One region of the Paenibacillus sp. 10L310 genome, then DNA from elsewhere that is predicted to be linked to it. Evidence: riboswitches for the same ligand, from Rfam matches in the RefSeq annotation. Region 1 holds a riboswitch; the other holds the start of a gene.

Region 1 (7,350 bases):
CATGAAAGTTCCGCAGAATGCTGCATGGTGGAAGAAATTCCTCGCCTTTGTAGGCCCAGGATACCTTGTTGCCGTAGGTTACATGGACCCGGGGAACTGGGCAACAGATATCGCAGGCGGCTCGCAGTTCGGGTATACCTTGTTATCCGTTATCCTGTTATCGAACCTGATGGCCGTTGTCCTTCAGTCGCTGGCTGGCAAGCTCGGTATCGTCACTGGACGGGATCTGGCTCAAGCCTGTCGTGAACGATTTAGCATGCCTGTTGTTATGATGTTATGGATTCTGTGTGAGCTTGCCATTGCAGCTACCGATCTGGCTGAAGTCATTGGTTCTGCCATCGCATTAAAACTGTTATTTAACATCCCCATGTTATACGGCGTTATCATCACCGCAGTTGATGTACTCCTGATTCTTGTTCTGCAAAACAAAGGCTTCCGCGCTTTGGAAACTCTCGTCATTGTGCTGATGGCAACCATCGCCCTCTGCTTCGGGATTGATCTGTTTCTGGCAAAACCGGATATGGGCGGTGTTCTCCATGGTTTTGTACCAAATGTTGAGATTCTGCAAAACCCGGCCATGCTCTATATTGCCATTGGTATTATCGGAGCAACCGTGATGCCGCATAATCTGTACCTGCATTCTTCCATTGTGCAGACCCGTCAGATCGAACAGACACCACAGGGCAAAAAAGAAGCCATTCGGTACTCGACCATGGATTCTACGATTGCGCTGACACTGGCCCTGTTCATCAATGCAGCCATCCTGATTGTATCTGCTGCTGTATTCCACAGTGCTGGTATGACGCAGGTTGCTGAGATCGCTGATGCCTATCATCTGCTGACACCTCTATTAGGTACTACGGTTGCAAGTATTCTGTTCGGTGTGGCGCTGTTAGCATCAGGTCAGAACTCTACCCTTACAGGTACACTCGCTGGACAGATCGTTATGGAAGGTTTCCTGAACATTCGAATTCCGGCTTGGCTGCGCAGACTGGTCACACGTCTGATCGCCATCATCCCGGCGGTAATTGTGACAGCCATTGCAGGAGAACATGGCACAGAAGAACTGCTCATTTTGAGCCAGGTCGTGCTGTCGCTTCAATTGCCCTTTGCTGTAATTCCCCTGGTGATGTTCACAAGTGATAAAAAAAGCATGGGTGCATTCGCCAACAAATTGTGGCTCAAAATCATCTCATGGGTCATTGCCGCGATTATCGTTGTGCTGAATGTATATCTGATCATTCAGACGATCCGGTTGTTCTAATCTCATTTTAATTGGCTAAATACTAAAAGGCTGATCAACTCCGGTATGCTATACCCAAGTTGATCAGCCTTTATTGTTGCAATCCAATAAACAACCATCTGAATCTAATCCTGATTTGGCATCAGTAACGGCAGGAGTTGATCCAATGAATCAACAGTCCAATCCGCACGTTGGTCATCCGATAGCTCTGGCTGGAATCTTCCGTAACCCTGCATAATTCGAATCGTACGCATGCCCAGCTTCCGAGCAGGTATAATGTCGTTATCGATCCGATCTCCGATCATGACGGCTTCCTCCGGTTCACAACCGGCCTGCTTCAAGGCCACAGCGTATAACTCAGGGTCTGGCTTGGACACTCCTTCTTCAGCTGAACATGCCAGAACATCAACATACTTCCGCAAGCCGTAACTCTCCAGTCTCTCTTCCGTTCCAGGACTCTGATTGGCAATAATGCCAATGCGATAATGCCGTGACAACTGCTGAAGAACAAAATCTGCTGAAGGAAAAGGACGTTCAAGATCTTTTTGAAACTTCAGCTTGTCCTGAATCTGTTTCTGATGCCCCTCGTCTTCAACAAATGTGCGAATTGCCACTCTCATAGGCCATTGCTCATATTTTCGGTAACAGTTCGCGAACAGTTCGCGTACCGCCTCAATCTTCACCGGATACCCCAAAGCACAAGCTTCACGGACAAACTGTCCGATAATATCATCAACCGGCTCCCATTCATCCACCAGCGTATCTCCAACATCAAAAAACAACCATTTCAATCCACCTACATCCGGCACGCCAATTCCTCCTTGTAAGCATAAAAAAGAAGACTCACCATCCTGCATGAGTCTCCTCAAACTTCCGTTTATCGATGAATCAATTTCATAATACCTTGAGTAAATTCTGAAATTGATTCTAATACATTCAATTATAACAGGCACCTTACACCTGAGCAATCACAAGCTATGGCATTAACCATTGAGGAGAAAGCCAACTTCCCCATTGAGCGAATATACAATTCGGTCTGCGCCCATGCCCCGATAGATGCCCTTAGGATGACTCTGCTCCGTAATGACGCACAGGGATTTCGATGTCCATGAACGGCAGATCTGTAAATAACGACAGGTCAGATTCAGGCTGTTCTCGAAAATAAACACGTTGCCTACGCTGCCCTGCGGCAAAAACCATTTTTGAGCTGCAGCCGTATTCATGCGAATGACATGTTCTACTCCGATTCTACGGAGTCTTCGCTCTTCCCCTGCACTGTTGGTTAGAACGGCAAACGGCATTTTTTTGTACATCAGCAATTTGATAAATTTACGTCCTGCTTCATTTGGAGCAGTCACTAAGATCATCTCAGTATCCATCATTCGTTCCTCCCTTGGCGTGAAAAGACAACAAAAAAGAAGCGTGGGGGACCAAGGCCTCCCGAACGCTTCTTAAATAACCCATGGCGAAAACACCATGAACCAGCGTACGGCTTGTTGCCTCTCCCTTTAACGCTTACGAGGTTAGCTGACGGATTCGGGCGCGAGAGTCGCCCTATTTCCGGCTGTCACCGGAAAATTCACCCCATGAATGCCCACTGTCCTGGACAGCGCATTCCGTTGGTTCCCCCGTTTCCCATTCATTAATGAATGGAAACTCAGCGATTAAAACATCGTTCGTATATCTTAAGGATAAGATCGAGCGATATTATCGTTTGTTTCGTTTTTCAAGTACATTTTAGTTTAAATTGAAATTACGTTATGAATCATACACCCGTGCCATGTCGGTGTAAAGTCCGCCCAGATCACCAAATCGGCAGATTTTTGCCAATTCCTATCCATAATAACGCTTACAACAAAGTTATACTCTATCTATCTCTTCAAGGCTATCTAATTCTCACTCTGGCGTAAATCACTTCGCAATTCATTCACGTATTCTGCACAACTTGCCTGTTTTGATTCTTTTAACACCATATTAGTTTTGCAATATTTAATTGCAACCAATATAATAGAAGATATAAGAGTAAATAAATGGAGGCGATTTAGATGACAGTCTACGATTACAAAGTGAATACCCTTCGCGGTCAAGAAGTTGAAATGTCCGACTACCGTGACAAAGTGCTCCTGATTGTGAATACGGCAAGCTCATGCGGCCTTACCCCTCAATTCAAAGGTCTGCAAGAATTGCAAGACAAGTTTCAAGATGCTCCATTTGAAGTGCTTGGTTTCCCAAGCAACCAGTTTGCACAGGAAAAAGGATCTTCCGACGATATTGCCGAGTTCTGTCAGATGAATTATGGCGTGAGCTTCCCCATGTTTGAGAAAATTGATGTGAACGGTTCAAGCGCCCACCCTCTTTTCCAACACCTTAGCACAGAGGCTCCTGGCCTGCTCGGCTCCAAAGCAATCAAATGGAATTTCACCAAATTCCTCGTGGATCAGAACGGACAGGTCATTAAACGTTATGCTCCCAAAACAACACCGGACAAGATTGAAGAAGATATCAAGAACTTACTTCAAAAATAATACACAGGCCACCCGTAGCCGGAAGGTAGAGCAACATTCCTCCGGTAATGGATGGCCTTTTTTCAACCCAGATGTCATACTGTTCGAAAAAGACAAAAAAAAGAAGCTTCCCATTAATGGAAAGCTTCTTTTTAATCGTTCATATGATGCGGTCGAGAGGACTCGAACCTCCACGGGCATACGCCCACTACCCCCTCAAGATAGCGTGTCTGCCATTCCACCACGACCGCATGTCGTAAATAATCGGCAACAGAATTGATTATACCGGATTCAGAACTAAAAGTAAAGTATTTTTTAATACTTCTTTTTCAGCTAGGCATTTTCATCAAAAATCGCATAATCTCGTCATCTTTACCCATGAACTGCATATGATTAGATTTGATCCCCTCTTTTTCGGTAAGAGCCGATCTTGTTGATTCATTTATATATAGTCCTTCCTTATATATAGTCCTCCATGAACTTCACCACATAAATAACACAATAAGTTATATAAAATAACACAAATATTAAATTCCAGATTTAATCCATTAATTTCACGGATACTATTGACAAAAAGCGGACATTTATGGGATGATAACTATCATATAATTCGGATTTTTAAACATAAAGCAAACAAAAAGGAATATAAATGTCACTTTAAGTGACATTTAACGAACACAGGAGGCGAATGATTGTGAACCGTGGGAATAAGCTGCTCGATTATGTCAAACTGCTTGATTCCTCTATTCAGGTTGGAGGGTTCACCCATTCCTTCGGCATGGATATCCATATCAGGGAGGGTACCATTCGTAATGCTGAAGATCTCGAATCATTCATGCGTTGTCAGTTGCATCCGAGCATCGTTCGTCTTGAAGGTATGGCCATCAAAGGCATCTATACCGCAGCAGATCACAAGGATACATGGCGGATAGCTCTGATCGACAAGCTTGTCCATGTTCAGCGAACCCCTGGAGATCTCAGAGAACAAGCTGCCGCCATGGGTAAACGATTGATCAGACTCGCACGCGCTCTGCACCCCTGGATTGAATTCAGCCAGCTCGAACAGATCTTTGCCAAATATGATTCGGTTGGCTGCCTCTCCACTGTTCACGCCTGGATTAACCACCACCTCGACATCCCGGTCGAGGAGGCGGTCCTTGGTTACCTGCATTCAGCCATGAATGCCTGCATAACCGAAGCCTCCAAAGTCATTCCCCTGAACAACGATACAACCAAGGATCTGATGGTCCGCCTGGCCACAGATCTGGAGAATGAATGGAAGACCGTCAGCGCCTCGGCTGCGGATGGACTGGCACAGCCAACCTCGATGTCCATGAAATCGTTTTTCCCCAGTTTCCATATGCTTGGAGCTGGACTTCATGCCTACAGGGCCTAATCCTCTTCCTCCTCATATCTACTACCCTTCATTCAGACAAACTAAAAACACGCGGCAACCTCCTTGCCGACGTGTTTTTTGTCATTTTATTTGTTTTATTTTCGCATTTACGCCATTTATGATCACAAAATACACTTTTTTCCGTCTTTTTTAATTGTTAGATGACGAATTTACGTATATAATGAAACATACAGCTCGCATTTCTATATATTCTACATGAAGAAAGGGCGGCTGAATACTACATTCTAACCAGGGGTGAACCCTTTTGAACAAGAAAAAACCAGTTACTCCGTTCGGATGGGCCATCAAACGACGGCTAACCGAACTTCAAGTGGACCAGAAGACCTTTTGTGAACAGCATGGCATCCCACCCTATCGTTTATCCAATCTCATTCACGGCACACGCAAAGCAACCCGATTCAGGCACCTGGTCGCTGATATTTTGGACATTCCAGATGAACTGAGATAAGATTTCTGCCAAAGGAGGGTCTCATCCATGAGACATGTTACATCCGATCTGGAGAGGCTATCGTTCCAGTCCATACGTCACCAGCTCATCATCGTTGATGACAATTGGATTATCCAAAGTTGTAACCGTGCCTGGCAACAGGGACTCGGTCAATGCTCACCAAACCCGGATATACACAGTAGTCATAGACATTACCTGCATCTGACGGAAGCCTGGGCAAAACGAGGCAAGAACGCTAACATGGCACTTGTCGCACAGAATTTGAAAGAACGCGGAATACCCTTTAATCGAAATCATACATATGACATCTGCGTGTATACTGTATACAACGAAAAGAGGTGGTTTCGTGTAGAACTCACCCCTCTATCTTATGCAAATTCAATTCTGGATACCGATCTCGCTTTAATTGCACACATGGATATTACCGAACAAAGAAAGACAGAACACCAATTGAAGAAGGCATTGTCTGAAGTGCGCACATTGCGCGGACTGTTGCCTATTTGCGCCGTCTGCAAACAAATCAAGGACGAAGAGGAACACTGGAACTCCGTTGAGAGTTATCTGGAGAAGCATACCCACGCCGAATTCACCCATGACATCTGTCCGGAATGCATCCGGCGGTTATATCCGAAATACTCGAATATCCTGGACAAGCGTTCCTGAAACCTCTCTCCACTCGCCGACTAACTACAACTATACGGAGAGATGATGTTCAAACTGCGACATATCCAGTTCTTGCGGTGTCCCATGCAGGGTTATGGTTCCTTTGTCCATGATATAGATGTAATCTGCGGCACTTCGTACAAAATCAATACTCTGCTCTACCAGCAGAACCGAGAGGTTCCCCTTTGCCTTGAGCTGCAAAATAACCTGCCGAATGTCCTCCACGATAGAAGGCTGGATGCCTTCTGTCGGCTCATCCAGTAGCAACAACCCCGGACGCGAAGCCAATGCCCGGGCGAATGCCAACTGTTGCTGCTGTCCACCACTCAGATCCCCGCCCTGCCGTCCATACATCGTAGCAAGCACTGGGAACATCGCCAGTACATCCTCCGGGAACGTTTTTACTCCCGGTGCACTTGTCTCCAGACCGAGCAATAAGTTTTCTTTCACCGTAAGCTGCGGGAAAATCTCCCGCCCCTGCGGTACATAACCAATCCCTGCCCTTGCCCGCTTGGCTGAGTCCAAGGTGGATAACTCCTGATTTTGCCACTGAATACTGCCCTTGCGTGATTTGAGCAACCCCATTAATGTTTTCATCAACGTTGTTTTCCCTACACCGTTACGACCCATCAGACACACCACCTGTCCGGGCTGTACATCCAGGTTCACACCACGAAGCACATTGCTTTCCCCGTAGCCGGATTCAATTCGTTGCAACGACAGCATGGTCATCCCTCCTTTTGCCCAGATACACTTCTGCCACTTTCGGGTCTGCCTGTACCTCCGCCATCGTACCTTCCTTCAGTAGTTTCCCTTCATGCATCACCGTTACCTTGGCTGCGAACTCTCGCACAAACTCCATATCATGCTCCACCACCACAACCGAGCGTTCACGCGCAATCTCTTGCAGAAGTCGCCCGGTCTTGTGTGTTTCTTCATCCGTCATGCCTGCGGCTGGTTCGTCCAGCAACAACACCCGTGGCTCCTGCAGAAGCAACATGCCAATCTCCAGCCACTGCTTCTCCCCATGTGATAACGCTCCTGCACGAGCATCAACGCGGTCTTGCAGACCAAT
Region 2 (7,350 bases), 730 kb from region 1:
GACAGTATGGTCCGATGAAAGAGGACGGTACCATAAGCAAACGCGGGTATAATATGGCTCATTTCTCTAAATTCGTGCGTCCAGGCTACCTGCGAGTCGATGCAACGAAAAATCCGGATACAAACACATTTGTCTCAGCCTATAAAGGTGATAACAAAGTCGTCGTCGTGGCAATTAACCGTGGAACTTCAGCCACAAGCCAAAAATTCGTTCTGCAAAATGGTAATGCCTCTACTGTGTCCTCATGGATTACGGACAGCAGTCGAAATCTGGCAAGCGGAACCTCGCTTAACGTATCCAATGGAGCCTTCACGGCACAGCTCCCGCCTCAGAGCGTAACAACGTTTGTTGCCAACGTTACTGGCGGAAATAGCGGCGGGAATACAGGCAGTGGCACTACGTATGAAGCCGAGACCGGAACGTCACTTACGGAAGCTACCATTGAAACAATCTACACCGGTTACACTGGGTCCGGGTATGTTAACTTCAATGCGATGACTGGTTCGGCCATTCAATGGAACGGCATTAATAACACGACAACAGGTACCAAAAACGTAAAGTTTCGTTATGCGCTGGAAAGCGGCACTCGGAACCTCGACATTTTTGTGAACGGAACCAAAGTCATTAGCAACGAGCCCTTTCCGGCTACGGGAAGCTGGTCCACTTGGGTTGAAAAAACAATACAGGTTCCCATGAACACGGGGACCAATACATTGAAAGTAGTTACCACCGGATCGGAAGGACCGAATATTGACAGCGTTAATGTTACCGCAGCACAATAAACGTTCCGTATGGCTGATGGAAGACATTTGCTGTACGTGCAGCTAAGCACTAACCTCTTGAATACTCATCACTAAAGTTAGTGTTATATCAAAAAATGCAAAAAAAGACTCCTTAAGCGTTAGCTTAAGGAGTCTTTTTATTAGATGCGGTCGAGAGGACTCGAACCTCCACGGGGGTTAGCCCACACGGACCTGAACCGTGCGCGTCTGCCAATTCCGCCACGACCGCATATTGTATCTCCGTCATCAATATCGGCGACAAGAAATAATATATCATGCGTAATCTATCATGTCAACACTGAAAGTAATAACAATAAAGCCCGAATCAGACGTCCATGTCGATTCGGGCTTTACCTTTAACTGCTGTTAATAGTTTGGTTCATTAAAACGGAAGCATACTACAAATTACAGCTTGGAAGGCCAGTTGCCATACCATGCATAACCGCCTCTTCTTTCTTTATCAATATCACTTAATTTGTATTTAACTACCCCGTCACGACCAATAAAGATTGGTTTATCCGTTCCGATCTCATAGAAGCGTGCCCAAATTGGTGCAGCTTTGGAATCAGCGATAATTTTACTATCTCCATTAGCTCTTTCATACTTGTAACCCGTAATTTTCACTTTGTTAAACCAAGCCTCCGCTCCTTTAATGGATGCGGTAATTTTAGCGTTAGCAGGTCTGGTTTTCAGAAATTTAACAATCGTTACACTCTCTCCAGCTGTCAGCGATGGCACTTCGTAGATTCTTGCGCTCGCTGGTTTAAGAGAGCTGGAATCATGTTGTTGTCCCCATGCTGTCAGCTTACCACCTGAAACGACCTGTGTATTCAGAATCGCCTCCACACCTTTGGCAACTGAATTTTTACTGCGGTTAGCAAGTGTGCTGTCGATAAATGAGAAATCACCTTTGCGTGCTGCTACTTCATCCAGCATGATCATTACATTAATCATGGCATCATCATTGTAAGTGATGTGCTTGTGGTATCCGGAGCTTTGGTAAACTTGTGGCCATCCGCCGTTTGAATACTGCATGTTGATCAAAAAGTTAATTCCTTTGATTGCAGCTGTGGAGTAACGCGGATCATTTGTCTTTTTAAATTCCTTCGCCAATCTTCTAATTTCTGAGTATGTAGCCTTGTTGTCTATCGTGGACTTTGCCCACTCTCCACTTGTCTGTTTATAATCTTTTCTCCAACCTCCATCCGGCAGCTGGTTCTTCAAAATATCAGAAATACTCGCTGTAGTACCCGACGCATCTGCAGCAGATACCGTCCCTACAGGGAGAACTGCCATTCCAACTACTGAGAACACCATCGTACATGCCAGGACAAAAGTAATTATTTTCTTCGCTTTCAAATGTAACACTCTCCTATGTTCGTTTTTATAAATCTTCCACTTCTACTTTACCTATGATACGCGTCTCTAAACCTCCTTTATTTGTATTTATCGCATAATAAAATCAATTTTAATCCAATATGTGGATTGGATAATCAGATAATATGCAAAAAATCGATTTTTGTCAATATATGCAACTTAATGAATATAATCTCTCTAATTCTACATAACGGGATAGTTCTTTTAACTCATGACAAACCTATTTATTTATCCAAATTCGTCTTAAACGAACCAATAATGACGTTTTTGTCATGAATGATACCCAAACTTGATCCCTTCTTTCATATAAAAACCTTAATTCCGCTAACATTGAGGTATTACGAAGGGTTTTAAATGGGTTTGACAATTACGCATTTATGCAATATAGTTTCAAATAGTTACAAAAACTTAATTATTCATTGCCGAGTTTCATGTTTGAAAACGGGGGAACCAATTTGGGTGAATTATTCTTATACATAGGAAATATAGGGAACCTTCTACCGAACCCTTAGCTAACTCCGTAGGCATCGAAGGGAGAACATTGATTTTGAAAAAACTGATTATCTCCATTTTTGGAGCAGCTGTATTATTTACATCCGGGGCAACAAGCACAGAGGCAAGCAGTATCAACTCCGTAGTGAACAACATGACAGGTATTCCTTACAAATGGGGTGGCACAACTGTAGCCGGCTTCGACTGTTCTGGTTTTATGAGATATCTTTTCAACAAATACAGCATTGAATTACCACGTACTTCGCAGCAGCAAGCCAAAGCAGGTACTCCCGTATCCAAGAGCAATGTTCGGACAGGTGATCTGGTGTTCTTTAATACAACAGGCAAAGGCATTTCACATACAGGTGTATATATCGGCGGCGGACAATTCGCTCATGCCTCCAGCAGTAAAGGTGTAAGCATCACGAAGTTATCGAATCCATACTTCAATGATCGTTATGTAACAGCACGTCGGGTAACTGGACAGTTTATGTATGATAAAATGTTAGGTAAAATGTGATTCACATACAAAAAGGCATCGGTTATTAACCGGATGCCTTTTTTGCACTTAAAAATGTATGTTGCATTGCTTACTAATGCAGCGCCTTCTGCACTCGCATCGCACCCTGAGACAGGGCATGTCCTCCACCAACAGCTCCAGCCACGGCTACGGTCTCCATAATCTCCTGATCTGTTGCGCCCTTAGCACGGGCTTCTTCTACATGGTAGAAGGTACATACCTCATTGTTGGCGAATAATCCAATGCCAAGCGCAATTAGCTGTTTTGTCTTCGCATCAATCACACCAGGTTGGAAACATTCTCCGGTAAACTCATGATACGACTTCACCACACCTGGCAGCACATCGCTTAATGCTCCAATCTGATCCTTGTAGGCATGAACTTTATCATTCATCAATGTCATGGCTTGTAGCACACCCTCTCGGCTATAGTTACAGATCTTCCTCACTGTACCTATCTTCTCTCCCGAGTGAGCCAATTATGCCAAGAAATCATGGTAATTCCAAACATTTAACGCTCATGGCCCTGCCATAATTATAAGCTGTTACTCACTAAGTGGACTCTGGCGCGGCTCGCTGAACAGCTGATAGCTGTAACCTCGGTCCAGCTTAACGACACGTCGATTCTGACGACGGATAAGTACCTGCTCGCCATCCCAGGCAACCACAATCCCCTTCACGTCGTTCGATTCCAGCTCGTCCCGTACGACTCTAACTTTCTCACCTGACAGACGCAGGGCGTCCAATTCTGTATCACTAATCATCTTCATGGCTCCTATATTTCAAATTTATTTACAAAAAGAGACCTAAATGAAAAGTCATTTAGGTCTCACGTGACTGTATTGGACTGTCATGTCATTCGAAATTATGTCCCGACTGAAAGTTACCGCTGCGCGTGCTCTTTGCTGTCGTTCTTCTCGAACCAAAAATCAAGCACTTTGGCGGACATCACACGTTCTTCAAGGTACTCCACTTGATGCGGTGTAAATTGTTCTTTCCAAGAGAAGGACAACTCTTCGCACAAGCCTACAATCGTCAGTAATTCTGACCAGGCAACATAGCGTTTGTACCAGAAAAATTGAGGATGTTCAATCATATAGGGATAAAGGTCATCGAATTCCGTATGTTTACAATCCAGGGCACGTTCAAAATGAACTTTCGATTCCGCCAGCTTATCATTAAAAAATTGTTCTGTTGCCGGTTGGTTCCCCATGGTGTTGCCTCCTCTCCCTAACATAACCCCATTATAAATGAAATCGGCGGTCATGCAAAGGCATAGTTCAAAAAATAGGCCCTATTCCTTTAAAATGTCACATTTCGTTATCGTCAAATTGTACTGTTCCATCGTTCAGGGAACGAATGCGTACCAAGGCTTCCACCGGAATACCCTGTTCACGAATCGTGCGTGCCCCTGCCTGGAAACTTTTCTCGACCACAACGCCGAATCCGACGAGTTCCGCGCCAGAACGCTCGATAATTTTGATGACGCCACGAGCGGCATCTCCATTGGCAATGATATCATCAATGAACAAAATGCGGTCATTCTCATGAATGAACTCGCGGGATACCATAATGTCAGTTACAATTCCTTTGGTAAAGGACGGTACACGTTCACAGTAAGCATCAGGATCAGCCAGAAGTGTTTTTTTGCGACGGGCGAATACAAGTGGCACCCCCAGTTCATAGGCTGCGGCAAACGCAACCGGAATCCCTGAGGATTCTACCGTGATTACCCGAGTTACTCCACTTTCACGAAAACGGGCAGCGAACTCACGTCCCATCTCCATCGTTAATGCAGGATCAATCTGGTGGTTCAACAGACCATCCAGCTTTAATACTTGATCCGAGATAACCACACCTTCTTGTAAAATTCGTTGTTTCAATAATTCCATGATTTGACCTCCCAAGCCTATCCTATGAGGTAAAAGTATCATATATCTATCTATAAGTTCAAGCGAAATTGCCTTGACGCTGTCCTTGAGACGCATTTCAAGCCAAAGCTCATTATCGATTGTCATGACTTTCGTGGGTCAAGCATACCTTGTACCATGGTACCCGCATGTCCAAACTATACAGGGGCCTGAGAGGGGAAACACATGAAACAGGCATTTCGGGTGCTGCAGATCGCATTTACATACATTGGAACGGTTGTTGGAGCCGGCTTCGCTACAGGGCAGGAAATTTTGCAGTTTTTTACCCAGTATGGCAAATGGGCCACCATCACCATAGGCTTATCCACCATGCTCTTTGTCTGGTTAGGTACCAAAATGATGCTGATCGCTCACGATACCGGGTCCCGCTCTTATGAGGATCTGAACAAACATTTATTCGGCCATAAGGCGGGCAAATGGATCACCTGGGTGACCCTTCTCATTCTCATTGGCGTGAACAGTGTCATGCTTGCCGGAGCAGGCTCCGTTTTTGTCGAGCATCTGGGTTTGCATTATCAGACAGGTCTGATCGTCACACTTGTAGGGACATATCTGCTTCTCGGTCGGGGCATTCAAGCCATCCTACAAATGAATAGCATCGTTGTGCCCATGATGCTCCTGTTATCTCTGCTCATGATCACCAGTACGATCCATCATCCAGGTGCTTCCCGATTCATCACACTGACGACAGACTCAAACCCTATTCAAGTGTGGCTGTCTCCACTATTGTATACTTCATTCAATCTGGTGTTGGCTCAAGCTGTTCTTGTGCCTGTAGGTAACCAGATTCGTAGTCGGAATGTGCTGAAGTGGGGTGGAGTATTGGGTGGAATTGGCGTTGGTTTCATGCTGATGGCAGCTCATTTTGCCATGTCAGCTCAGATGCCCGGCATCATTCAATTCGAAATCCCGATGGGTAGCATCGCCTTTCAACTTGGATGGGCAGTGCAATCTGTATATGTATCCCTTATTTTCATGGAAATATTCAGTACCTTTGTAGCCGATATCTATGGAATGACCTTGCAACTGAGACAACATATACGTGTCCATCCCCGTTTCATTACATTAACCATTATGCTGTTGTGTTACTCACTCAGCCAGTTTGGATTTAGTTCCCTGCTGTCCATCCTTTACCCCATCTTTGGAAGTATGGCATTAATCTGGGCTGCCAAATTGGTACTGAACCGCTGGGGCACCTTTCGTAAACGCAACAATATATAAACCTCACGGTTATGTACTTCATGAATACGAGCATCCTTTTACTTCATAACCACAAGTCACCGCGGGTACTCTTTCCTTAAACATGACAAAAAGCCGCTGTTTGGCACAGCGGCTCGCACTTTTTGCTCTACGTTTTAGGCTTGGCTAGGAAACTGAAGATACATCTTTTTCAGCTCATTGACCGATCTGCCGAGCGAGTAATGTGTTTTGGCTTTTTCACACGCTGAACGGGCAAGTTCATAACGATAAGCCGGGTCCAGCATCACCTTTTCAAGCGCTTCAGCCAATGCAGAAGGATCTTCTGCCGGTACAAGCAACCCATTGCTACCGTTCTCGATCTGTTCCGGTATACCACCTACATCCGTACCCACAAGGGCAAGACAACTCAGCGCCGCTTCAGCAAAGACGGAACCAAATGCTTCTGCCCGTGAAGGAAGTACAAAAATATCAAAGAATGGCATGAATTCCTCAGGGTGCAGTGTGTAACCATAGAAAATGGTCTCATTATAGATCCCCAATCGCTGCGCCAATTCTTCCAGGTCAGGACGAATCGGTCCATCTCCAATAATATGTAACACATAATCATGACCTCGACCCTTCAGTTCCGCACAAGCTTTGAAAAGAATATCCAACCCTTTTGCCGGAACAAGCCGACATACTGTGACCAGCTGTGGTATCGCATTATCATGAGGGATCGGCTTAAAGCGCTTCTCATCAAATCCATTGGGAATCACACCGATGACATCAGGTTCCTTCACGTAGGGAGCCAGATAACGGCGGAACGAATCCGACACCGTCAAAAGGCGCTCTGCCTGGTGTTCCAGCTCACCATATATCGCAAGCAGGAATCGATGCTCCGGTCCATCCGTTTCAATGCGTCCATTAAGGATTAATTCTCGTTCATAACTGGAGTGAATCGTCTGAATGAGTGGTGTATCCGGGAAAACTGTTTTCATCGCAAGTCCTGCAATTGGGTGGTGGGCATGGATCAGATCATAGGGCTTCTGAATTCGCAGTTTGGTCCACCA

Evidence for each region. Region 1 has a riboswitch for cyclic di-AMP ahead of AC1DE7_RS00465 (HAD family hydrolase). Riboswitches for the same ligand answer to the same signal wherever they lie in the genome.
Region 2: it holds a riboswitch for cyclic di-AMP, as region 1 does, so the genes downstream of both, AC1DE7_RS04070 (C40 family peptidase) here and AC1DE7_RS00465 (HAD family hydrolase) in region 1, are expected to answer to the same signal.

Annotation. Positions count from the first base shown of each region.
Region 1 covers NZ_JBFTKC010000001.1:92,176-99,525, reverse strand. Annotated here, with positions in the region: gene AC1DE7_RS00475 (Nramp family divalent metal transporter) at 1-1,264, shown strand, start outside; gene AC1DE7_RS00470 (HAD family hydrolase) at 1,369-2,052, opposite strand; gene AC1DE7_RS00465 (HAD family hydrolase) at 2,227-2,622, opposite strand; cyclic di-AMP (ydaO/yuaA leader) riboswitch at 2,741-2,916, opposite strand; gene AC1DE7_RS00460 (glutathione peroxidase) at 3,289-3,768, shown strand; tRNA gene AC1DE7_RS00455 (tRNA-Leu) at 3,916-3,998, opposite strand; gene AC1DE7_RS00450 (urease accessory protein UreF) at 4,442-5,143, shown strand; gene AC1DE7_RS00445 (hypothetical protein) at 5,409-5,612, shown strand; gene AC1DE7_RS00440 (nitrogen regulation protein NR(II)) at 5,640-6,275, shown strand; gene urtE (urea ABC transporter ATP-binding subunit UrtE) at 6,306-7,001, opposite strand; gene urtD (urea ABC transporter ATP-binding protein UrtD) at 6,979-7,350, opposite strand, start outside.
Region 2 covers NZ_JBFTKC010000001.1:821,572-828,921, reverse strand. Annotated here, with positions in the region: gene xynC (glucuronoarabinoxylan endo-1,4-beta-xylanase XynC) at 1-782, shown strand, start outside; tRNA gene AC1DE7_RS04080 (tRNA-Leu) at 928-1,011, opposite strand; gene pelA (pectate lyase) at 1,188-2,150, opposite strand; cyclic di-AMP (ydaO/yuaA leader) riboswitch at 2,570-2,701, shown strand; gene AC1DE7_RS04070 (C40 family peptidase) at 2,707-3,171, shown strand; gene AC1DE7_RS04065 (carboxymuconolactone decarboxylase family protein) at 3,245-3,574, opposite strand; gene AC1DE7_RS04060 (hypothetical protein) at 3,716-3,934, opposite strand; gene AC1DE7_RS04055 (hypothetical protein) at 4,054-4,383, opposite strand; gene AC1DE7_RS04050 (xanthine phosphoribosyltransferase) at 4,481-5,062, opposite strand; gene AC1DE7_RS04045 (YkvI family membrane protein) at 5,267-6,322, shown strand; gene AC1DE7_RS04040 (glycosyltransferase family 4 protein) at 6,457-7,350, opposite strand, start outside.